2 regions of the Rheinheimera sp. NSM genome follow, and region 1 is predicted to be linked to the other one. Evidence: predicted binding sites of a transcription regulator. Region 1 holds the regulator's gene; the other holds the start of a gene.
The links. Region 1 encodes sigma-54, which starts transcription at its own class of promoters, with help from an activator protein. Its sites were predicted from a motif close to TGGCANGNTNCNTGCTT; they were not measured.
Positions count from the first base shown of each region.

Region 2: a site for sigma-54 is predicted at 4,005-4,021, ahead of ACTZWV_RS09750 (CmpA/NrtA family ABC transporter substrate-binding protein). Genes of this name have one in related genera too.

Region 1 is NZ_JBQTCI010000001.1:417,873-429,995, forward strand. It holds gene ACTZWV_RS01820 (monovalent cation/H+ antiporter subunit A) at 1-2,412, shown strand, start outside; gene ACTZWV_RS01825 (Na+/H+ antiporter subunit C) at 2,412-2,765, shown strand; gene ACTZWV_RS01830 (monovalent cation/H+ antiporter subunit D) at 2,765-4,288, shown strand; gene ACTZWV_RS01835 (Na+/H+ antiporter subunit E) at 4,285-4,821, shown strand; gene ACTZWV_RS01840 (K+/H+ antiporter subunit F) at 4,815-5,084, shown strand; gene ACTZWV_RS01845 (Na+/H+ antiporter subunit G) at 5,094-5,462, shown strand; gene ACTZWV_RS01850 (HPr family phosphocarrier protein) at 5,465-5,737, opposite strand; gene rapZ (RNase adapter RapZ) at 5,740-6,600, opposite strand; gene ptsN (PTS IIA-like nitrogen regulatory protein PtsN) at 6,597-7,070, opposite strand; gene hpf (ribosome hibernation promoting factor) at 7,078-7,365, opposite strand; gene ACTZWV_RS01870 (RNA polymerase factor sigma-54) at 7,391-8,875, opposite strand; gene lptB (LPS export ABC transporter ATP-binding protein) at 8,925-9,647, opposite strand; gene lptA (lipopolysaccharide transport periplasmic protein LptA) at 9,644-10,132, opposite strand; gene lptC (LPS export ABC transporter periplasmic protein LptC) at 10,122-10,676, opposite strand; gene kdsC (3-deoxy-manno-octulosonate-8-phosphatase KdsC) at 10,673-11,227, opposite strand; gene ACTZWV_RS01895 (KpsF/GutQ family sugar-phosphate isomerase) at 11,229-12,123, opposite strand, start outside.
Region 2 is NZ_JBQTCI010000003.1:90,552-102,674, reverse strand. It holds gene ACTZWV_RS09765 (NAD(P)/FAD-dependent oxidoreductase) at 1-610, opposite strand, end outside; gene ACTZWV_RS09760 (ABC transporter ATP-binding protein) at 607-1,473, opposite strand; gene ACTZWV_RS09755 (ABC transporter permease) at 1,500-2,486, opposite strand; gene ACTZWV_RS09750 (CmpA/NrtA family ABC transporter substrate-binding protein) at 2,500-3,852, opposite strand; gene ACTZWV_RS09745 (CmpA/NrtA family ABC transporter substrate-binding protein) at 4,143-5,297, opposite strand; gene ACTZWV_RS09740 (ANTAR domain-containing response regulator) at 5,294-5,935, opposite strand; gene ACTZWV_RS09735 (nitrate reductase) at 6,271-9,015, shown strand; gene cobA (uroporphyrinogen-III C-methyltransferase) at 9,002-9,790, shown strand; gene ACTZWV_RS09725 (GNAT family N-acetyltransferase) at 9,898-11,433, shown strand; gene ACTZWV_RS09720 (DinB family protein) at 11,461-11,991, shown strand; gene ACTZWV_RS09715 (VOC family protein) at 12,039-12,123, shown strand, end outside.

The DNA of each region.
Region 1 (12,123 bases):
TTGCTGCAACTGTGGTTATTCTGGGAATTAACCAGTATCAGCTCGTTTTTACTGATCAGCTTCTGGTGGCATAAAGCCGAAGCACGCCGCGGTGCACGTATGGCGTTAACAGTAACCGGAGCCGGCGGTTTAGCCTTATTAGCCGCGTTTTTACTGATTGGTGAAGTGGTAGGCAGTTATGATTTGGAAGTGGTGCTGGCCAGCACCGATATTATTCAGCAGCACAGTTGGTATCCGCTGTTGCTGGTGCTGTTTTTACTGGGCTGCTTTACCAAATCGGCGCAATTTCCGTTTCACTTCTGGTTACCTAACGCCATGGCAGCGCCTACGCCGGTAAGTGCTTACTTACACTCGGCTACTATGGTAAAGGCCGGTATTTTTTTGCTGGCGCGGTTTTATCCGGCCTTATCCGGCACGGAGTTATGGTTTATCCTGGTGAGTTTGACCGGGCTGGCAACGTTGTTAATCGGCGCCTATCTGGCGTTGTTTAAGCATGACTTAAAAGGCTTGTTAGCCTACTCAACCATCAGCCATCTGGGCTTAATTACTCTGCTGTTCGGCATGGGCAGTGACCTTGCCGCGGTAGCGGGGGTATTTCATATTATTAACCATGCCACGTTTAAAGCGTCACTGTTTATGGCTGCCGGCATAATTGACCATGAATCCGGTTCGCGCGATATGCGCAAGCTGAATGGCTTATGGCAATTTATGCCGATAACCGCGACACTGGCCATGGTGGCAGCAGCGGCGATGGCCGGGGTACCTTTGCTGAACGGCTTTCTATCCAAAGAGATGTTTTTCGCCGAAACCCTGCATCAGCATTTGCTGGGGTCCTTGTCCTGGGTTATTCCTGTGTTGGCAACAGTGGCAGCGGTGTTCTCGGTTGCCTATTCGATGCGTTTTATCCACGACGTGTTTTTCAATGGTCAGCCTAAAGGCCTGACGAAAACACCGCACGAGCCGCCACGTTATATGCGGGTTCCGGTAGAAGTACTGGTCGCTTTGTGTATTTTAGTCGGTATTTTCCCGGGCTATATCGTCGGCAATTTGTTGCATGCGGCATCTGCAGCGGTGTTAGCCGGTGAGGTGCCACAGTACAGTTTATCTATCTGGCATGGTATTAATTTACCCTTGATGATGAGTGTATTGGCATTGGCCGGTGGCATGTTGATTTACGTTAACCGCAAACATTTGTTTGATTTTCAGAACTCCTTACCTGATTTTGATGCTTTAAACAGTTTTGAGAACAGTATTAAAAAGTTTGCTGCCAGCTGCAACCGGCTGTATGACTGGTTGGATAACGGTTCTTTGCAGCGCTATATGACCTTTTTGTTATTCGCCTTTATTGTGTTAGCCGGTATGCCGTTGCTGAGTTTAGATACGCTGTGGGGTGGACGGCAAGAGCTGGCAGTAGATGCGGTTAACGCCGCCGGTGCGGTAATGCTGCTGCTGGCAGCCTTTGCAACAGTTATTTGGCACCGCAAACGCGTGATCGCCTTATTGATGATTTCTGTGGTTGGTTTAATGGTGTCCATCGCCTTTACCCGTTTTTCGGCACCGGACCTGGCGTTAACTCAGCTATCGGTTGAGGTAGTGACTATTATTTTGCTGATGCTGGCACTGTTCTTTTTACCGCACAAAACGCCGAAGCAGTCAGAAGCATCCAGGGTGGTGCGGGATATCAGTATTGCCAGTATGGTGGGGGTGATAGTCGGCAGCTTAAGCTATGCCCTGATGACGCGGCCGTTCAGCACAATTTCCGATTTCTTTATCGCTAACGCCAAAACCGGTGGTGGCGGTACTAATGTGGTTAACGTTATTCTGGTCGATTTCCGTGGCTTTGATACCTTGGGTGAAATTACGGTACTGGGTATCGCCTCGCTGGGTATTTTCAAACTGCTGACGCGGATCCCGCTGTTTAAACCCAGCAGTGACGGCGATGGCCGGCCCTGGGCCATTGAGCGCCATTCGCTGTTATTGTCTACCGTGTCGCAAAGTTTGTTACCGCTGGCAATTATGGTGTCGGTATATATTTTCTTCCGCGGCCATAACTTGCCTGGTGGCGGTTTTATTGCCGGTTTGGTCACCGCAGTTGCCATTATTCTGCAATACATTGCTCAGGGTGTCGATTGGGTAAAAGCGCGGATGAATGTGGAATATCAACGTGTGGTCGCGGTGGGACTGTTAATTGCTTTGGCTACCGGTGTAGCCAGCTGGTTGTTTAACCGGCCGTTTTTGACCTCCTGGTTCGATTACTTTGATATTCCGCTACTGGGTAAGATTGAATTGGCCAGTGCGATAGCGTTTGATTTGGGCGTGTATGTCACAGTAGTAGGTTCTACGCTGCTGATTCTGGCCAGTTTAGGCAAGATGACCACCAGCCACAGGCCTGTGCATAAGGATACGATCTGATGGAAACCTTATTTGCCGGTTGTATCGGCTTTTTAACCGCCTGTGGTGTGTTTTTAATGCTGCGTGGCCGCACTTTCCCGGTAGTATTGGGCCTGACAATGCTGTCGTATGCCGTCAATTTGTTTATTTTTTCTTCCGGCCGGCTGACGTTGCGTGGTGCTGCCGTTTTGGGCACTGCTGAGCAATACGCCGACCCCCTACCTCAGGCGTTGGTGTTAACCGCCATAGTGATAGGTTTTGCGATGACAGCCTTCCTGGTAATTCTTGCTATCCGCGCCAGGGCCGATTTAGGTAATGATCATGTGGACGGTAAATTACCGGAAGCAGCCAATATGAAGAAGGAAAGTCGTTAATGTGGCATTTGATTACGGCGCCGGTATTGTTACCGATGCTGACAGCATTACTGATTATGCTACCGCCAATCCATTACTCTCCTATGCGCCGGCGCTGGCTCAGCATGGTTTCTGCGGCAATCCAGTTGGCATTGGCGGTAATGTTATTACTGCAGGTTCAGCAACAGGGCTTGCTGCACTACGCGGTCGGTAACTGGCAGGCGCCGTTTGGTATTATTCTTGTCGCCGATACATTATCGGTTGTGCTGGTGTGTTTAACGTCATTTCTGGCATTAGGCGCTATTTGTTACGGTAGTGCCGGTGAAGATGAAAAGGGCTCTTTTTTCCACCCGTTGTTTCAGTTTCAGATCATGGGAATTAACGGCGCCTTTTTAACCGGCGACTTATTTAACCTGTTTGTATTCTTTGAAGTGCTGCTGATTGCTTCTTACGCTTTGTTGATCCATGCCGGTGGCAAAAACAAAACCAAAGCTGCGGTGCATTATGTGGTGTTGAACCTGACCGGCTCGGCTATTTTTCTGATTTCGCTGGCGGTGTTATATGGCACTTTGGGCACTTTGAATATTGCCGATATGGCGCTCAAGGTTACCGCCTTGCCGGCTGAAGATATGATGCTGGTAAAAGCCGGTGGTTTGATGCTGATGATAGTGTTTGCACTGAAAGCAGCCGTATTGCCATTGCAGTTTTGGCTGCCGGCTACCTATTCTTCTGCCTCTGCACCGGTTGCCGCGCTATTTGCTGTGATGACGAAAATTGGTGTTTACGCTTTGCTGCGGGTTTACAGCACAATATTTGGTCCCGGCGCCGGTGAACTAGGCGGTATTGCTGCTGACTGGTTGCTGCCGGCCGGTTTGGCCACTATTGCCCTGGGTGCTGTCGGTGTGATGGCCAGCCAGGATTTTCGCAAGTTGGTGGCCAACCTTGTGCTGGTGTCGGTTGGTACCCTGGTCAGTTTGGTGGCGCTGCAAACAGAGTTGTCCGCTGCCGCCGCCCTGTACTATACCGTGCACTCCACTTTGGTTACTGCGGCACTGTTTTTACTGGCCGATCTTATCGCTAATCAGCGCGGCAAGGCGGCAGACCGGTTGGTGTCGGGTCGGCGGGTGATCCAGCCGGTGCTGTTGGGTTTTATGTTTGTATTGGCCGCATTAACGGTCGCCGGCTTACCGCCGTTTTCCGGTTTTATAGGTAAGCTGATGCTGCTGCAAGCGGCAACAGAACCAGGCAACCGGCTGTTACTGTGGAGCTTTGTGCTGGTAAGCAGCTTGCTGGTGATTATTGGTTTATCCCGCGCCGGCAGCACCTTATTCTGGCGTATCAGTGGCAGTGATGCTGCCGGAGAAAAAGCGGCGCCGCTGCAGGTGTTTGCAGTTTGCTGGCTGCTGCTGGCCAGCCCGTTGCTGGTGCTCTTTGCCGGGCCTTTGACCGAACTGTCACACCAGGCGGCGGCGCAGTTATATGATACAAGCGCGACTATTGAGATTATTCTGGGTCAGTCGGTTTCTCAGGGAGAAACGCCATGAGGTTTAAGCCTAAATACCGTTGGTTGCCAACACCTTATCGCAGTATGTTGCTACTTATTGTTTGGTTATTGCTAAACCAGAGTGTTGAAGCGGTGCATGTATTTTTCGGCATTATCCTCGCACTGTTGATCCCGATGCTGACATTGCGTTTTCGTGATCCGCAGCCACTGATTGAACGACCGCTATTAGCATTACGTTACATACTGCTTGTATTTGCTGACATTATTACCGCCAACGCCCAGGTGGCAGTGTTAATTCTCGGGCCGAAACGGCGGTTGAATCCGGCATTTGTGCGGGTGCCACTGGATCTGCAACACGAGTTACCCATCACTATTCTGGCCAGTACGGTGTCAATGACGCCGGGTACTGTTAGTGCAGAGATTTATCCAAGTGCCGAATTACTGGTGCCGGGTGAGCCGTTGCCGCAGCGATGGTTGCTGATTCATGTGCTGAACCTGGGCGATGAGGCGGAACTGATTGCCTCGATTAAACAGCGCTATGAGGCACCACTGAAGGAGATTTTCCAATGCTAGATAACGTTATTATGCTGGTGTTCGCGATGATCAGTATTGCCTTATTGCTAAACCTGTGGCGTTTACTGCGAGGCCCCAGCCTGCCGGATCGCATACTGGCGCTGGATACTATGTACATTAACAGCATAGCGCTGATTATCCTGTATGGTTTGCTGATGGGCTCTCCACTGTATTTCGAAGCTGCCTTGCTGATAGCAATGCTTGGCTTTGTCAGTACAGTGGCGGTGTGCAAGTTTCTGTTACGCGGCGATATCATTGAATAGGAGTAGCTGATGCAACATTGGATGGAGTGGGCGGTAGCGTTTTTTCTGTTGTTAGGCGGTAGCTTTGTGCTGATTGGTTCTATTGGTCTGAGCAGAATGCCGGACTTCTTTATGCGGTTACATGGCCCGACCAAGGCCACTACCTTAGGCATGGGCGGTATTTTATTGGGTTCTATTTTCTTTTTCAGTGTTTCCGGTGATGTCAGTGTGCACGAATTGTTGATCACCATTTTTCTGCTAATCACTGCACCTATCAGTGCGCACATGTTGATTAAAACAGCGTTGCATCACAAGCTGAAAGCGATACAGAAAACCACAGGTTTAGTGAATATTCATCCAGCACAACAAAAACAACACGACCGGCAACCGAAACCCTAGCGTTAGCTTTCGTCAAAGCCGTTTTTGATCAGATCTACCACGGCGCTGAGTGCCCGCTCAGCGTCTTCCCCTTCAGCACACACCTGCAGCGTTTTGCCTTTGCTGCTGGCCAGCATCAATAAGGCTAATACGCTGCTGGCATCGGCCGTTTTATCTTCCTGTATCAGCTCAATCCGTGCTGTAAACTGCTGGCACAGCTGGGCCAGTTTAGTGGCTGCTCTGGCGTGCAAGCCCAACGGATTAACAATGGTGACAGTTTCACTGAATTTGGGCATGCTCAGGCCTTATTATGATGCCTGACTAATTCGCGGTGACGCAGTTGTACGTCATCGCGTGAACTGCGATAGCTTTCGGCCAGGCTTTCAACCATGTAGACAGAACGGTGCTGGCCGCCGGTGCAGCCGATGGCAATGGTCAGATAGCTGCGGTTATTACGCTCCAGGTGCGGTAGCCAGGTGCTGATAAAACTGTTGATTTGCCAAATATACTTCGCTACTACCGGCTGTGCTGCCAGGTAATCTTTTACCGGTTGATCCAGCCCGGTCAGCGGCTTCAAATCCGGTTCCCAGTGCGGGTTGGGCAAAAAGCGTGCATCAAATACAAAGTCGGCGTCTTTGGGAATGCCGTATTTAAAGCCAAAAGATTCAAACAGAATAACCAGCCGACCGGTTTTTTGCCCGAGAATACGCTCGCGCAATTGTTCGGCTAACTGGTGCACGTTCAAATCAGTGGTGTCGATATACAAATCGGCACGGCTGGAGATCGGATCCAGCAATTGTTGTTCACGCGATATGGCTTCGTCCAGCGACATGGCCTGATGCGATAACGGATGCAGCCGGCGCGTTTCACTAAAGCGTTTAATCAGGCTGGCGTGGTCGGCATCCAGATACAGGATGGTTAAATCCAGTTTACGTGGCAGGTAAGATAAAATGTCTGCCAGTTCATCGGGGTCCTGTGGCAGGTTGCGCACGTCAATACTGACGGCAACACGCTCATATTGGCCCATTACTGTGGTAGCAAGGGTAGGAAGCAGGTTTACCGGGATATTGTCGACACAGTAGTAGCCAAGGTCTTCCATCACACGCAGTGCAACAGACTTGCCTGAGCCGGAGCGACCACTTACTACCAGCAGCTTCATTTTACCGGTTCCATAGCGCTGTACTCCACTAACAGCTGGTACAACTGCTGGTTAGTTTCAGCATGGCGGATTTTTTTCGTCAGCTCTTTTTGGCTGAGTAGCCGTGCTATGCCGGCCAGAGTGCTCAGATGTGCCTGGCACTGATCTTCCGGGATTAAAATGGCGCAGAAGATATCTACCGGTTGGTTGTCGATGGCGTCAAACGGAATGGCTTCTTTACTGACGACAAACACCAACATTGGCTGTGTTACACACTTTAGCTTGCCGTGTGGTATAGCAATACCACCTCCTATGCCGGTTGAGCCGAGCTTTTCACGTGTCATCAGCGCTTCAAGGATACTGTACTCTGTCATATCCGGCAGTTGCTGGTGAGCCAGCTCAGCGATATATTCCAGAATGCGCTTTTTGCTGTTAAAAAGAACTGCACTTTTAGTGCAGTTCTCGGCAAGCATAGAGGTTAAATTCATCATCATCTAATCAGTGTCGGGCTATTTTCTCTTTATGCTTAATGACCTGGCGATCTAACTTGTCTATCAGCTGGTCAATTGCAGCATACATGTTCTCATTCTCAGATACGGCAAACACTTCGCCACCGTTCAGGTGCAGCTTGGCTTCGGCGATCTGCTTCAATTTTTCCACGTTTAGGATCACATGTACATTGTTTATATGATCAAAATGCCGTTCCAGTTTAGCGAACTTGTTGTCTACGTATTCTTTTAAGGCTGAAGTGATTTCAACATGACGACCGGTTAGATTGATTTGCATAGACATATTCCTTCTTTAGGCTTATTTACAGCAAGGTCTTGCGTTGATTTGACGGCGGAATAAACAACGACTCGCGATACTTGGCAATGGTGCGCCGCGCAACGTTAATACCTTGTTCCAGCAGAATGTCAGCCATCTTGCTGTCACTCAGCGGTTTGGCCGGGTTCTCCGCCGCCACTAATTTCTTAATAAAAGCCCGGATAGCAGTGGAAGAACACTCACCGCCGCTCTCCGTACTAACATGACTGGAAAAGAAGAACTTAAGTTCAAATATACCTCGTGGTGTATGCATATACTTGTGCGTGGTAACACGGGAAATGGTGGACTCGTGCATGCCTACCATCTCCGCTACATCGTTCAGCACCATGGGTTTCATGGCTTCCTCACCGTGTTCAAAAAAAGCCTGTTGCTGCTGCACTATACAGTTCGCCACCTTTAACAAGGTTTCATTACGGCTTTCCAGGCTTTTCAAAAACCATTTCGCTTCCTGCAAATGTGAGCGGATAAACTGGCTGTCGGCACTGTTTTTTGCGGTGCGTGACATAGCGGCATATTGCTGGTTTATCCGTACCTTTGGCATGGCATCGGGGTTAAGTTCTACCTGCCAGCGGCCCTTTACTTTCTGCACGCTGACATCCGGAATAACATACTGCTGCTCTTCACGGATAACGTCGGCACCTGGTCTTGGGTTAAGGCTGTGGATCAGCCGCATCACTTCTTTTAACTCATCCTCTTTGAGTCTAGTCACTCGCATCAAAGAACGAAAGTCGCGATTAGCTAAAAATTCTGTATGCTCGCTGATCATGTTGCGGGCTTCGGCTAAAAACGGTGTGTCGGGATCAAACTGACGTAGTTGCACCAACAGGCATTCCTGTACCGAACGGGCGCCAACCCCGACTGGGTCAAATAATTGAATGCGTTTAATCACGGCTTCTACTTCGTCAGCTTCAATGTCGTCGACGCCGAGTGATTCGAGAATGTCTTCACAACTGATGGTTAACAGGCCGTTTTCGTCGATGGCTTCAATGATGATTTCAGCGATGGCGCGGTCAGTGTCAGAGAAGGGGGTAAGTTGCATTTGCCAACGTAAGTAATCCTGCAGGTTTTCGCTGGTCTCACCCTGATAAACATGGTCTTCATCGCCGCTGTTGTTGCCGGCACTTACCGGGGCGGCGCTGACTAAATCATCCCAGTTATTATCCAGCGGTAGATCTTCCTGAATATTCTGTTCGGTCATCGACTCGCTGCTGTCCGGCTCTGCCGGTTCGTAGCTATCGTCAGGGTTATGGTCGACGTCAGTACCGTTGTCAGCTTGTTGTTGTGGTTCTTTGGGGGCGGTGTCAAAGCTATCGTGCTCGTCTTCTGCTTCCAATAACGGATTAGCATCAAGAGCTTCCTGAATTTCCTGCTGCAACTCAATCGTCGACAGTTGTAACAGGCGGATAGCCTGTTGTAACTGCGGCGTCATGGTTAGTTGCTGTCCTAAGCGAAGTTGCAAAGAGGGCTTCATCTACTTCTACCGTTCTCCTGAATGACACGCTGGTATTATTTTTTGCTAACTATAGCCTGAATTGCTCACCCAGGTATACATCACGTACCTTTTGATTCGACAGTACTTCCTGTGGCGGGCCTGACGCAATTAACTCACCATGGCTGACAATATAAGCAGTTTCACACACATCCAGTGTTTCACGCACATTATGGTCGGTAATTAACACGCCGATACCACGTTGACACAGATGTTGAATAATTTTCTTGATATCAAGTACAGAAATTGGATCGACGCCGGCAAAAGGTTCGTCCAGCAGAATAAATGCAGGGTTGGCAGCCAGAGCTCTGGCTATTTCTACGCGGCGGCGCTCGCCACCGGACAAGCTCATGCCCAGGCTGTTCTTAATATGACCGATATGGAATTCTTCCAGCAAATCGTCTGCTACTTCTTCGCGTTTGGCCGGTGTTAAGTCTTTGCGGGTTTGCAAAATGGCCAGCAGGTTGTCATGTACGGTAAGTTTGCGGAAAATAGAGCTTTCCTGCGGCAGATAGCCAATGCCTTGCCTGGCTCTGGCATGGATCGGATCAAAGGTAATATCTTTGTCATTCAGGCTGATAGTGCCTTTGTCAGAGGGCACCAAGCCAACAATCATATAAAAAGTAGTGGTTTTACCGGCTCCGTTAGGGCCAAGTAAGCCGACAATTTGCCCGGCATTCACCTCCAGGCTGACATCTTTAACAACCTGCCGGCCTTTGTAACTCTTGGCCAGATGGGACGCAACTAACTTCATGGATTATTTTTTTCCTCTGGCGTAAAGATGGTGGTAACGCGTTTGGATTCATTGCTTTCGGCACTAAGCTCCTGCTTCTCTACGTTATACCTTATTGTCGAGGCCTTTACTACGCTACCACTTTGCGCCAGTTCGGCATCGCCGGTTAACGTCAGCATCCGGCTGGCGGGTTCGTAGCGTATTTCGTTGGCTTTGGCGGTCACCGGCTGGCCATCAGCCATGAGCTGCGAATAGCTAACCGGGCTGCCGGTAGCGATATAAACCTCTTTGCCCTTACCGGCGCTGGCATTAATTTCCAGTTGATCGGCTTTCATTTGTAACGAGCCCTGAGTAACCACCACGTTGTTGCGATAGGTCAGCACGTTTTCTTTTAACGACGCCAGGTTATCAGCATCTATCTGAATTTGCTGGCTGTAGTCGGGCTGCTGTGCCACTACCACGCTGCTGCTTAGCAGCAACAGAACAGAAATTATTTTATTGGTCATTTTGGTATACCGTTTGCTGGTGTTGTAACAGCTGTAAGCTGCCATTGGTCAAATCAGCCCGCAGGCCACTGCCGTTAATATAGAAACCTTTGCCCTGAATAAATACCGGCGCATCGTTTTGCAAGGTATTGTCCGGAAATAACATTTCCAATGTTTCTGTGTCTATGCGTTCGATCAGTTCGTCCGGCATCAGGCTTACAATACTGACCTGTTGCTCCAGAATTATTCTGTCCTGGTTAAACCAAATGGCCTGACGGCTACTGGCTGTCCAACCGGGTTGATGCTCGTCGTTGTATAGCGTATACAGCGGATTTTCGAATCGGGTGAAGCCAAGCAATTCGAAATGCTCTAACCGATCGGCGCTGACAGTGTCTGCCAGGTAGCCTTGGGCATCATACAAGCGGCGGGTTACCTTTTGTGCTACGTAATCCGGCAACAGTTCCTGATCGGTTTGCAGCGCATCGCCGTCATCTGCCGGTTCGAACCAGAGATAAGCGGCGGTTCCGGCCAGCAGGAAGACAATAAAAACAAGAAATTTTCTCATGAACTGCTGCCGTCAAATAAGCCGAATTGGTTTTGGCTGATCAGCAGCAAATCGCACAGCTCGCGTACTGCGCCATAGCCGCCGGGCAAACTGGTAATATAATCAGTTTGTTGTAACAGGTAAGGGTGCGCATCTTTTACCGCCACGGCTAAGCCACAGTGTTGCATTACCGACCAATCTGCCAGATCATCACCGATATAGGCAATCTGCGACGGTGTAAGTTGCAATTTTTGCTGTAAATCGGCAAAGGCGGCCAGTTTGTTTTCCTGACCCTGGTAAATATAGGGCACGGTTAACGACGTCATACGTTGTTGTACGATGGCAGAATTACGTCCGGTAATAACCGCAACCTCTACACCAGCCTGGCGCAAGGCTTTAATGCCATAGCCATCGCGGGTATGGAAGGCTTTCAGTTCTTCGCCGTTGTTGCCAAGATAGATCCGGCCATCAGAAAATACACCGTCTACATCGCAGATCAGTAACTTAACGGCGGCAGCCTTAGCGTTGATTTGTGCACTGACCGGCTGATATAAACGATTAAACAATGTCATATTACAGCACCCCGGCCCGCAGTAAGTCGTGCATATTCATCGCACCAACCGGCTTTCCGCTGTCGTCCAGAATAATCAAACCGTTTATTTTTTTCTGCTGCATGATTTGCAGTGCTTCTGCCGCCAGCATCTGCGGCCGGGCAGTAATACAGCGCCGGGTCATGACGTCGGCGATCAGACTCGTATGGATATCGTAACGCTGATCGAGAATGCGACGTAAATCGCCGTCGGTAAAGATACCGGCCAGGGCGCCGGCATTGTCGACTACCGCTGTCATGCCAAGTCCTTTCTTTGAGATCTCCAGTAAAGCATCTTTAATCGTCGCCGTTTGCGGCACGACAGGCACCTCAGCGTCACGGTGCATAACATCGTCCAACCGCAATAGCAGCTTGCGGCCAAGGCTGCCGCCGGGATGCGACAGCGCAAAATCTTCGGCAGAAAAGCCGCGGGCTTCCAGCAGAGCCACCGCCAACGCATCACCCATCGCCAGGGTGGCCGTGGTGCTGGCAGTCGGCGCCAGGCCGAGTGGACAAGCTTCCAGTTCTACTTTAACGCACAGGTGGGCATCGGCCAGTTTCGCCAGCGTTGATGCCGGATTGCCGGTCATGGCTATCAGTTTAATACCAAGCCGTTTAATCAGCGGGATAATGGTCAACACTTCCGGCGTTTCGCCGGAGTTGGAAATAGCAATCACCACATCGTCCGTAGACAACATGCCCAGATCGCCATGGCTGGCTTCGCCCGGGTGGACAAAAAACGCCGGTGTGCCGGTAGATGCCAGAGTTGCCGCAATTTTATTAGCGATATGGCCGGATTTCCCCATGCCGGACACTATGGTTTTACCTTTGCTGTCGAAAATGAGCTGGCAGGCCAGATTAAAGCTGCTATCCAAATAC
Region 2 (12,123 bases), on a different contig from region 1:
TGGCATCAAGCTGTCGGTTTAGCAGATAAGCACCGCGCTGCAACAGGCTGACCTGCATGCCGAGTTTACGCAGGCCTTCGGCGGCTTCCAGACCAAGAAAACCACCGCCTACCACCACCGCATGTTGTAATTGCTGGCCAGCCAGGCGCAGCGTGGCTAAATCCTGCCAGTTACGAAAATGGCAAATACCGGGGCGCAAAATCTGGTCGCTATCCCTGGCATTCTCGTTAGCATTCTTGTTGGCCTTCTCGTTGGCATAGCCTGGTGTCAGCGGCAGGGCACCACAGGCCAGCACCAGTTGCCGGTAGCGGCGGTAGCGGCCGTGGCGGCTTACTACTAACTTGCGCTCGCGATCAATCAGCACCACCGCATCGTCGCAAATCAACTCGATATTGTGCTCAGCGTACCAATCCGGGCTTACCAGTTCGGCGGCGCTGTCGGGCAGCTCATTACTTAGCAGACCGGACAGCAGCACACGGTTGTAGGCCGGCTTAGCTTCAGCGCCAAATACCACTATGCTTGATGGCCGGTTCGGCTGTTGCACTAACTCTGTCAGCAAGCGCTGACAGGCCATGCCATTACCGATAATAATCAGCTCTGCTTCTGTCATGCCCGTTTCTCCTTTGCCGTCAGCGCCTCTGATGTATTAACCGCAGCTTTTACCGGCTCAGCTTTAGCTAATACTTCCACTTTGCGCTGCTTTTCATACAAAAAGCTCAGCACTTGGTGGCGGTAATGGTTGTAGGTGGCGCAATCGGCCAGCGCAATGCGGTTGCGCGGCCGCGGCAGCTCAATTTGCAGAACTTCGCCGATGGTGGCCGCCGGGCCGTTGGTCATCATCACGATGCGGTCCGATAACAGCACGGCTTCATCGACATCGTGGGTGATCATAATCACGGTGTTATTCAGCTGTGCCTGAATGTCCATCAGTGAGTCCTGCAAATGGGCACGGGTCAGCGCATCTAAGGCACCGAACGGCTCATCCATCAGCAGTACCTGCGGCTGCATGGCTAAGGCACGGGCAATACCGACCCGTTGCTTCATACCACCGGAAATCTCCGCCGGGCGCTTATCACGGGCATGGCTCATTTGCACCAGCGCCAGGTTATGCTCTATCCAGTCGCGCATTTCTCTTTTGTTTTTCTGGCCGCGAAACACTTGTTTTACCGCCAGCTCAACATTCTGGTACACGCTAAGCCAGGGCAGCAGCGAGTGGTTTTGAAACACCACAGCGCGCTCCGGCCCCGGGGCATTGACTTCTTTTTGGTTTAAAATTACGCCGCCACTGCTTGCCTGCAGCAAACCGGCGACCAGATTCAGTACCGTTGATTTACCGCAGCCGGAGTGGCCAATCAGGCTGATAAATTCGCCTTTGCCAATCTCCAGATTAACGTTTTGCAGGGCAACAAAGGGCCCTTTTGGCGTCGGGAAGCTGATCCCCAGCTGGCTGAGTTCTAAATGTGGTTTTTGCATACATTATCTCCTGGCGCACTGATGTTTTATCTAAGAGTGGCACTTTTATCCCAGTTCACCCGCTGCTGCAGTTGCAGCATCAGCCGATCCAGCGCATAGCCGATTAAGCCAATCACCAGCACAGCCACACAGATGCGGCTGAGCGAGTCGGACGAGCCGTTTTGAAATTCATCCCAGACAAACTTGCCCAGGCCCGGGTTTTGCGCCAGCATCTCGGCGGCGATCAGCACCATCCAGGCAATGCCGAGCGATAAGCGCAGGCCGGTAAAGATCATCGGCACCGCCGAGGGCAGCACAATGCGCCGCACATGAGTTAACCAGTTCAGTTGCAGTACGCGGCTGACGTTTTGTAAATCGGGCGAGATATTACTCACGCCAACAATGGTGTTAAGCAGGGTGGGCCACAAGGAACACAGCGTAACGGTAAATACCGACACCAAAAACGAGCGCGCAAACAGCGGTTGCTCGCTTTGATACAAGGCGCTGACCAAAATGGTCACCAGCGGCAACCAGGCCAGTGGCGATACCGGCTTAAACAGCTGAATAAGCGGGTTAAAGGCGCTGTACAGCCTGGGGCTTAGCCCGATAACAATACCGGCCGGTATTGCCAGTATTGATGCCAATACAAAGCCGGTGAGTACGGTGTAAAGGCTGGTAAAAATCTGGCTGAAAAAGGTCGGCCGGCCGTTATAGGGCCGCACGCTAACCACAGCATCCGGGTTGGCGGCCAGGGTGGCGCTGTTACGCTCAAGCTGGCGCTGAAAAAAAGCTGCCTCACGCACTTTCTCCGCTTTATGCTCAGCCACCAGGCCGGACCATTGCTGTGCTACCTGCAGCGGCCCGGGAAAACTGCCCAGCGAGGTAGTGATCTGACTGGCCAGCAGTTGCCACAGCAAGACAAACACGGCAATACCGGCGGCCGATAACAGGCTTTGTTTCAGCCACTGTGCCAGTTGTTGCTGGCCCGGTAACACGCTTTTAACCCTTGACCATTGCGTTGGAATAGCGCTCATCGTTATGCTCCTGTTAGTCTTTCTGGCCAATGGCAAATTGCTGCAGATAGGCGTTTGGCGCTGTGGCATCAAACTGTTTGCCGTCGATAAAGCGGGTGGCTTCCGGTGACCGGTAGCCGCTTTCCACGCTAAAGTCCGGAAAATCAGCCTCAGTAAGCTTACCTTCAGCAATCAGCGCTTTGGCAGCGCGTTGGTACAGCGCCGGCTGAAACACTTGTTTAGCAATATCCTGATACCAGCTGTCGGGCTTGGCCTCGCTGATTTGGCCCCAGCGCCGCATCTGGCTTAAATACCAGACAGCATCTGAGTAGTAGGGGTAGGTAGCGTGGTAGCGGAAAAACACATTAAAGTCCGGCGTTTCACGGATATCGTCGCGCTCATAGGCAAACACCCCGGTCATGCTGTTGGCAATAACGTTTTCATCGGCACCAACATAAAACGGCTGCGAAATCAGTTTGGCCGCCGCGGCGCGGTTGGCGTTGTTATCGGCATCCAGCCAATGGCCGGCGCGGATCAAGGCTTTAACCAGATGAAAGTGGGTTTCTGGGTAACGCTCAGCCCAGCTTTGGCTAACGCCGAAGATTTTCTCTGCCAGGTTAGTGTGAATATCGTAATTTGTGACTAAGGGCACGCCCAAATCACGCAGTACCGCCTGCTGGTTCCATGGCTCGCCAACGCAGTAACCATCAATGGTACCGGCTTCCATCGTCGCCGGCATTTGCGGTGGCGGCGTTACCGATAACAGTACATCGGCTTTTAGCTGGCCGCTGTTATCGCCGTGCTCTGGCGCGTAAAAGCCCGGATGCACGCCACCGGCAGCCAGCCAGTAACGCAGCTCATAGTTATGGCTCGATACCGGAAATACCATGCCAAATTGCAGCTTTTTACCTTGTTTGGTTTTTGCCGCCAGCGCCGCCTGCAGTGCATCAGCACCAACCGGATAATCCGGTTTACCTGCACTATTACGCGCCACCTGCGGTACTATCTGCTGCCATACGGCGTTGCTAACGGTGCAGGCATTGCCGTTTAAATCCAGCACCAAGGCGGTTTGCATTGCTGCTTGGGTGCCTATGCCGATGCTGGCCGCCAAGGCCTGACCGGCCAGCATATGGGCGCCGTCGAGCTGGCCGTCAATGACGCGGTCCAGCAGCACTTTCCAGTTGGCCTGGGCTTCTAACTGCACATACAGGCCTTCGTCTTCAAAGTAACCGCGCTCCAGCGCTACCGCCAGCGGTGCCATATCGGTCAGCTTAATAAAGCCAAGCTTTAAATCCGGCTTTTCCGGTGCGGCCCATGCCGGCAGGCTAAGGCTTAAGCCGAGGGCCAACAGCAGGCGGGTGCTTTTGTTACGATTCGGCTGTGTCATCTATGCTGTCCTTTTATTATTTAAAAAGCAGGGCGAAAAAAAACGCCATCTGGCTGCACCCTGTTGTGGATACAGCCAGATGGCGCCTTTGCCATTAGCTTGTTAGCTGGTTTTGTCTTTTGGTTGCCTCTTTGCAACCTGTAACTAAAACTAAGCAGCTAGTGTGCCAGTTTTAAAAAGTGTTTACTTTCAGTTGCTTAATATTTTTTGGTAACCTGCGTCAGCTGTGTTCAGGCACAATAACGGTGCAAATTGCACCAGCATGGCTCTTGCTGCCGCTATATAAAAAACTATTGCTGCATACCAAACAGCAAACCATCAATAAAGCGGCTGCCTTCGCCGTTTATGCCGGCACTGCCTTCCAGCCGCCAGTCCTCTGCCGGAGCGTTAAAGCCCAGGCTGGCGGCGACCTGGCGATATAAATCCGGCCGGTATACCTGTTGCAGCAATGGCTGATTAAGCGGCCCCTGCCACTGCTGCAGGTTGCGCATTTGCTGCAATATAAAAGCACCCTGCGAGCGCCACGGCATATTAAGCGCCGGGCCAAAAAAGGCTTGCGCTACCGCCAGATTAAATAGGTTTGTGCTGTTCAGGCCACTGTCTGCCAACGCTAAATACTGCGGTTGCGCCAACCAGTGCCATAGCTGCGCAGTTTTATCGCTATTGCTTTGGATGTCGCTTAACCAGTGGCTGGCTTGTAATAGTGCAGTAAGCAAGGCCAGATAACACTGCGGTTTGCTGTCGGCAAACTGCTGGCTGACGGCAAATACTTTTTCCTGCCAGTTGTGCCACAGCTGATCACAGCTGGTAACAATGCTGCCGTGGCCGCTTAATTGCGCCAGGCTGCTCCACGGCTCGCCGACACAAAAGCCGTCAATCGCGCCGCTGGCCAGTTGTGCCGTCATCGCCGCCGGGGCCACGCCTATCACCTCTACCTGGCGGGCGCTGATGCCGGCGGTGCTTAACCAGTAATGCAGCTGGTAATGATGACAGGAATAAGGCGATACGGTAGCCAGGCGCAGCGGTGGTTGCGAGCGTTTCTGCTGTGATTGTTGCAACAGATAATGCTGCAGCGCTTTACCACTGGCCAGCGGGCAGGGCAGCTTGGCCGGGTCCAGATCCAGCTGTTGCAACAGGCGGCTGGACAGCGTGATGGCGTTGCCACCACTGCTTAGCACCAGTGCTGTGGTCATCGGCACCGCTGCGGCGCCCAAGCCTAAGCTGGAGGCCAGCGGCAGTGGGGCTATCATCTGGGCGCCATCCAGCACGCCAAAGGCGACTTTATCGCGGATACTGGCCCAGGACGCTTCGCGTTGCAGCGACACCTTCAGCCCTTGGGCGGCAAACAGCCCCAGCTCTTGCGCCACTATTAACGGTGCGGCGTCCAGCAGCGGCACAAAGCCCAGCGTAAGTGTTTGTTGTCCTGTCTGATAAAGCCTGGTCATAGTGCCTCCAGAATAGCGATCACATCTTTGGCGACGTCGGCCATTTTTTGTTGCCGGTCCATCGCCAGCTTACGCAGAGTGCTAAAGGCTTTGGCTTCGTCCATCTGCTGCTTTTTCATCAGCAAACGCTTGGCTTTATCGATGAATTGCTGCTCTGCTAATTGGTTCTGGCTGCTATGCAGCTGCTGGCGCAACTGCTGAAACTCATTAAAACGTGCCACAGCGACATCAATAATCGGCTTTACCCGTTTTGCCGTTAAGCCATCAACAATGTAAGCGCTGACGCCGGCCTGGATCGCCAGTTTAATGCTGTCGGCGCTGTCGGGATTGTCATTCGGCCCGGCAAAAAACACTATAGGCCTTGGGTTATGCTGGCTTATTACCGTCATATGCTCCAGCGTATCGCGATCGGGCGAGTCCATGTCAATAATAATAATATCCGGCTGCACCCGCTCGACGTGATAGCGCAGCGCAGCGGTGCTGGTTAGCCGGCATACTACCTGATAGCCATGCTGTGCCAATGCCTGCTCTACCAGCAGGGCGCGGTCGGTTTCATCATCTACCAGCATCACTGATAACGGCGTTTTATCCACTGTACTGCTGTCTGCCATTGGGTTGTTGTAACGTCTATGTAGCAAGAGCTGTTCCAGCGCACTGCATTTAGCGCCATGGCTGGGCTGGCACCGGCATAACTCATTCTGGCGGCATAAATAAAGTGGTTGAAATGCCCTTATTTGGTGCAGCTTGCACTGTGCTAAGGCGCAACGGGCGGGCGCTGCAACGGTGATTTTTTAGTAACGTATTGATAATAAATAAAGTTACGGATTGGCATCGTGCTTGCAAATCGTTAGGTGCACTAAGATGTAAGAACAAAGCAAAAGTTTCACGAGCAATGGCGCTCGCTATGTTATCCGGTTGTCCGGCTAACGTAGCGGGCGTTTTTTTTCGCCTTTTTCGGAGATGGCCCAAACGCATGAGTGACATTCTAACGACCTGCCCCTATTGCGGCGTCGGCTGTGGTATCCGCGCCAGCGCGGCAACTGAGGGCCCGGAGCAGACTCCGACTGTTCGGGGTGATAGCAGCCATCCGGCGAATTTCGGCCGGCTTTGTGTCAAAGGCAGTGCGCTTGGGCAAACGTTGTCTGCTGAGGGCCGCTTATTGCAGCCACAGCTTAACGGTGCTGACTGCGACTGGCCAACGGCGATTAACGCTGTGGCACAGGGCTTACAGCAAACCATAGCTGAGCATGGCCCGGGCGCCGTGGCGATGTATTTATCCGGCCAGTTGCTGACAGAAGATTACTATGTCGCCAATAAGCTGATGAAAGGCTTTATCGGCAGTGCGCATGTCGATACCAATTCACGCTTATGTATGGCATCGACCGTGGCCGGGCATAAACGCGCCTTTGGTGCCGATGTAGTACCCGGCTGCTATGACGATATTGAACAGGCGCGGTTGTTTGTGCTGGTGGGCGCCAATATGGCGTGGAACCATCCGGTGTTATTTGGCCGCATTCAGGCGGTACTGCAAGCCAACCCGGAGGCTAAGTTAGTAGTAATTGACCCGCGGCGCAGTGCCAGCTGTGAAGCGGCACAACTGCATCTTAAACTGCGCCCGGGCAGCGATGTACTGCTGTTTAATGGCCTACTCAGCTTTCTGGCCGAACAGGGCAAGCTTGATCATCGTTTTATCAATTTACATACCGATGGTTTTGCCCGGGCCTTAGCCAGTGCGCAGCTGCAAGCAGCGACAGTGGAGCAGGTGGCCATTGGCTGTGATTTACCCTCAGAGCAGGTGTTGCAGTTTTACCGCTGGTTTGCTGCAGAAGCGCTTAGCCTGACATTATTCTCGCAGGGGGTGAATCAGGCAGTCGATGGCACCGATAAAGTCAATGCCATTATCAACTGCCATCTGGCCAGCGGCCGCATTGGTAAGCCAGGCTGTGGCCCGTTTTCGCTGACCGGTCAGCCCAATGCCATGGGCGGGCGCGAGGTAGGCGGCCTGGCCAATCAGTTGGCGGCGCATATCGATTACAGTGATAAAGCGCAGCAAGCCCTGGTTGGCCGGTTCTGGCAGGCGCCAAGGCTGGTGACCAGGCCCGGCTATAAAGCGGTTGAGCTGTTTGATGCCATTGCGCGCGGTGAGATAAAAGCGCTGTGGGTAATGGCGACCAATCCGCTGGTCAGTATGCCACAGGCCGACAAGGTAAAAGCGGCGCTGGCCGGGTGCCCGCTGGTTATCGTCAGCGATATTTATCAGCATACCGATACGCTGGATGTCGCCGGCATTAAACTGCCGGCTTTGGGCTGGGGCGAGAAAGACGGCACAGTAACTAATTCTGAGCGGCGTATTTCGCGCCAGCGGGCGTTATCTCCGCCACCTGGTCAGGCTAAAGCCGACTGGCAGATTATCTGTGAGGTTGCTAAAGCCATGGGCTTTGACCAGGGCTTTAACTTTAGCAACGCGGCAGAGATTTTTGCCGAGCATGCCGCGTTGTCCGGTTATCAAAATAGCGGTGAACGTGCTTTTAATATCTCGGTGCTGGCGCAACTTAGCGCTGAGCAGTACCACCAACTTGCACCTATCCAGTGGCCGGTAACCGATACCAGGCCACAGGGTACGGCGCGTTTATTTGCCGATGGCAAATTCTTTACCGCTAATGGCCGCGCGCAGTTTATTGCTGTGCACCAGCGTGCGTTTAACGAGGCAGCGCCGGCCACACCCTTATGGCTCAACAGCGGCCGCTTGCGCGACCAATGGCATAGCATGACCCGCACCGGAGAGGTCGCCAGCTTAATGCAGCACAGGCCTGAGCCTTTTGTTAGCCTGCACCCCGCTGATGCTGCCTTATATGGCATCAGTGAGGGCGAGCTGGTGCAATTGAGTAACGCCAGCGGCCGCTTGCTGCTGCGCGTTGATATCAGCGATAACCAGCGCCCGGGCGAGCTGTTTATACCGATGCACTGGAGCGCACAGTTTGCCAGCCGGGCCCGCGCTGACGTGTTGTTTGCTGCCGATACGGACCCTATCTCCGGCCAGCCGGCATTAAAACTCAGCCAGGTGGCACTGCGCCGTTTTACGCCAAAGTGGCAGGCCTTGCTACTGACTAAGCAGCCGTTAACGGCGCTGCAACTGCAGTTATTTAATCAGCATTATTTGGCGCGGGTACCGCTGGCGGACTGCCAGAGTTACCGGCTTGGCTTAACGGAGGCACTTGGCCCGCAGCAGCTGTTACAGCAACTGCAGTTAACGCCAACCTTGTCGTGCCGCGATAGCCAACAAGACCAACAAGGCCTGCAAAGCCAATTAACGGGCTATCGCGCAGCGGCTATTGAGGACAACCAATTGCAATGGTTGTTGCTGGCCGGTACTGAATTAGCGGCTGCCGATCAGGTTTGGCTGAACCGGCAATTTATTGCGCCGTTAAGCGTTGACAGCCGCCGGCAATTGCTCAGTGCTCAGGCCGGGCAAGGTAAAACGTTGGACAACAGTGCGCTGATTTGCAGCTGCTTTAATGTGCGCAGCCAGGCGATATGCCGGGCGATAAATAACGGCGCCGACAGCACAGCCAAGCTGGGTAAGCAGCTGCAGTGCGGTACTAACTGCGGCTCCTGTTTACCGGAGCTGAGTGCCTTGTTGTTGCAGCAAAAAGCTTTAACCCGGCAACAAACTTTGACACAGCAAAAAAGTGAGGAGCTTAGTGATGTCAGCAATTAACAGTATCCGTTATAGCGGCGAAGTGGCGCTGGTGGGCGCAGGCCCGGGCGCAGCCGATTTACTTACTCTGCGTGCGCTTAAGCTTATTCAGCAAGCCGGTGCCGTGGTATATGACCGCTTGGTAAGCGAAGAGGTGTTGGCGCTTATTCCGGCCGGATGTCCGTGCTTTGATGTCGGTAAAAGCCGTGGCCGCCACAGTGTGTCGCAGGCAGAAATCGGCGCCTTGTTAGTACAACTGGCGCAGCAGGGCTTAAAAGTAGTGCGGTTAAAAGGCGGTGACCCGGCTATTTTCGGCCGGCTGGCCGAAGAGCTGGATGCGCTGGATCACGCTGGTGTCAACTGGCAAATAGTGCCCGGCATCAGTGCGGCTTCAGGCTGTGCGGCGGCTACCGGCATACCGCTGACCGAACGCGGTATTGCCCAACAATTGCGCTTTATCAGCGCGGTAGATAAAAACAGCGACACGGCACAAGACTGGGCCAGCCTGGCCAAACCCGGCCAAACGCTGGTGTTTTATATGGGGCTGAGCGCCCTTAGCGAAATAAGCCGACAGCTGATAGCGCATGGCCTGAGTGCCGACTGGCCGCTGCTGTTGGTTGAAAACGGCAGCCGGCCCGGACAGCGCCAGTTGTTAACTACGCTGGCCGATGCCGCCACTGCAGCACAAAGCATGGCGTTGCAGTCACCGTGCTTAATCCTGGTGGGTGAGGTGGTGCGGCGCCAGCGCCGGACGGCACAGCTGATGGTGGCTGTAAGGGAGCATTTGGCGGCGTAGCGCTATATAAGTGCGGCTATACACCGGTTTTGCGCGGTGGCTTAACTTCTGTCAGCGGCGGCCTGATGTGTTAACCTTAAGGTATCATTGATACTGCAGGAGACATCATGGAAGCGAATCATGTGGAAGTGCGCCACCTTACCCGCAAGGATATGACAGAACTGCGCGAAGCTTCAGAGCAGGTATATCAGGCCGGGCCTCTGCTTACCTGGACCGAGCCGGTGGTAAATACCTTGTTAACCAAATTTCCCGATGGCCAGCTTTGCGTTTGTGTTGACGGCAAGGTAGTCGGCTGTGCCTTTTCGCTTATTATCGATTACAGCAAATTCAGTGACGAGCACACCTACGATCAAATCGTTACCGGTTATTCGTTTGCTAACCATGATCCCAACGGCGATGTGTTGTACGGCATAGAGGTGTTTATTCACCCGGATTACCGTGGCATGCGCCTGGCGCGCCGGCTGTATGATGCCCGCAAAGAGCTGTGCGAAAACCTGAATTTACGCGCCATTATGGCCGGCGGCCGCATGCCGAACTATAACCAGCACGCAGACACGCTAAGCGCCAAGCAATATATTGAAAAGGTTAAAGGCAAAGAAGTGCATGACCCGGTGCTGAGCTTTCAGCTGGCTAACGGTTTTCATGTACGCAAATTACTCAAAGGCTATTTGCGTGGCGATACTGAATCGCAGGAATATGCCACCTTGATCGAATGGGCCAATATCTATTACACCAAGTCGGTAAAACTGATTAATGCGCCCAAAGCCGAAGTACGGCTGGGGCTGGTGCAGTGGCAAATGCGCAGCATGGCCGGCATTGAGCAGCTATTTGAGCAGATGGAGTTTTTTGTTGATGCGGTGTCGGATTACAAAAGCGACTTTATTCTGTTTCCCGAGCTGTTTGCCGCGCCGTTAATGGCACATTACAACCATTTAAGTGTCACCGAAAGCATCCGTCAACTGGCAAAATACACTGAAACCATTCGTGATAAGTTTGTTGAATTTGCCATCTCCTACAACATTAATATTATTACCGGCAGCATGCCGTACCTGATAGACGGCAAGCTGTATAACAGCGGCTTTTTATGCCGCCGTGACGGCAGCTGGGAGCAGTACGATAAGGTACACGTTACTCCGGCAGAAAAACGCAACTGGGCCATGAGTGGCGGTAACCGGGTCGAAGTGTTTGACACCGACTGCGGCAAAATCGGCATTATGATTTGCTACGATGTGGAGTTTCCGGAATATGCGCGGCTGTTATCCGATCAGGGCATGAATATTTTGTTTGTGCCGTTTTTAACCGACACGCAAAACGGCTACACCCGGGTACGGCACTGCGCCATGGCACGAGCCATTGAAAACGAATGTTATGTCGCTATTGCCGGTGCGGTAGGTAACCTGGCGCGGGTCAATAATATGGATATTCAGTATGCGCAGTCGGCACTGTTTACACCGTCGGATTTCGCCTTTCCTACCACCGGTATTAAAGCTGAAGCCACGCCCAACTCAGAGATGCTGCTGATTGTTGATGTTGACCTGGATGCACTAAAAGAGCTGCACAGCCATGGCAGTGTGCATACCATGAAAGACCGGCGCCATGATGTGTATCAGTTATCGCTGGTAAAACCGCTGAATAAAAAATGATGCCGGAACCAGCAAGAGGAGGCAATAATGGGCACACATCAGCAGCAAATGCAGGGCTTTGCCAAATATAACTGTGAGTTTAATGCCAGGTTGTTCGCGCTGGTGGCGGGTTTAAGCGATAAAGAGCGCAAAAAAGATCTGGGCGCGTTTTTTGGCTCTGTCCACGGCACGCTTAATCATATTCTGCTGGCCGACCGCATCTGGCTTGGCCGCTTTGCCAACGCCTTGCCTGCTATGGCGTCTTTGCAGCAGGCGCAATTGGTGCAGCAGTTTGCTTCACTGCGCGATGAGCTGTATGCCGACTTTACTGAACTTAGCGCACAAAGGCTGGCGACCGACAAGGTGATAACGCAGTTTGCCGATGAGCTAACCGATGTACAGCTTGCCGGCACAATGAAGTACAGCAATTCGCAGGGCCAATTGCGCGAACATCCCACTTGGGTGGCCGTAGCGCATATGTTTAATCACCAAACCCACCACCGTGGCCAGCTAACCACGCTATTGCACCAGCTTGGCCATGACGTTGGTGTAACCGATTTTGTCGCTTATGTACCATAAAAGGTAACAGTAAAGATGCAAAAGCTGTGCTCTGGCGGTTAGTTTAAATGAAAGCCCGAATTTCCGTTATAACCCTTGGCGTGGCTGATTTAGCGCGCGCCGTGCATTTTTATCGCGATGGCCTCGGCCTGC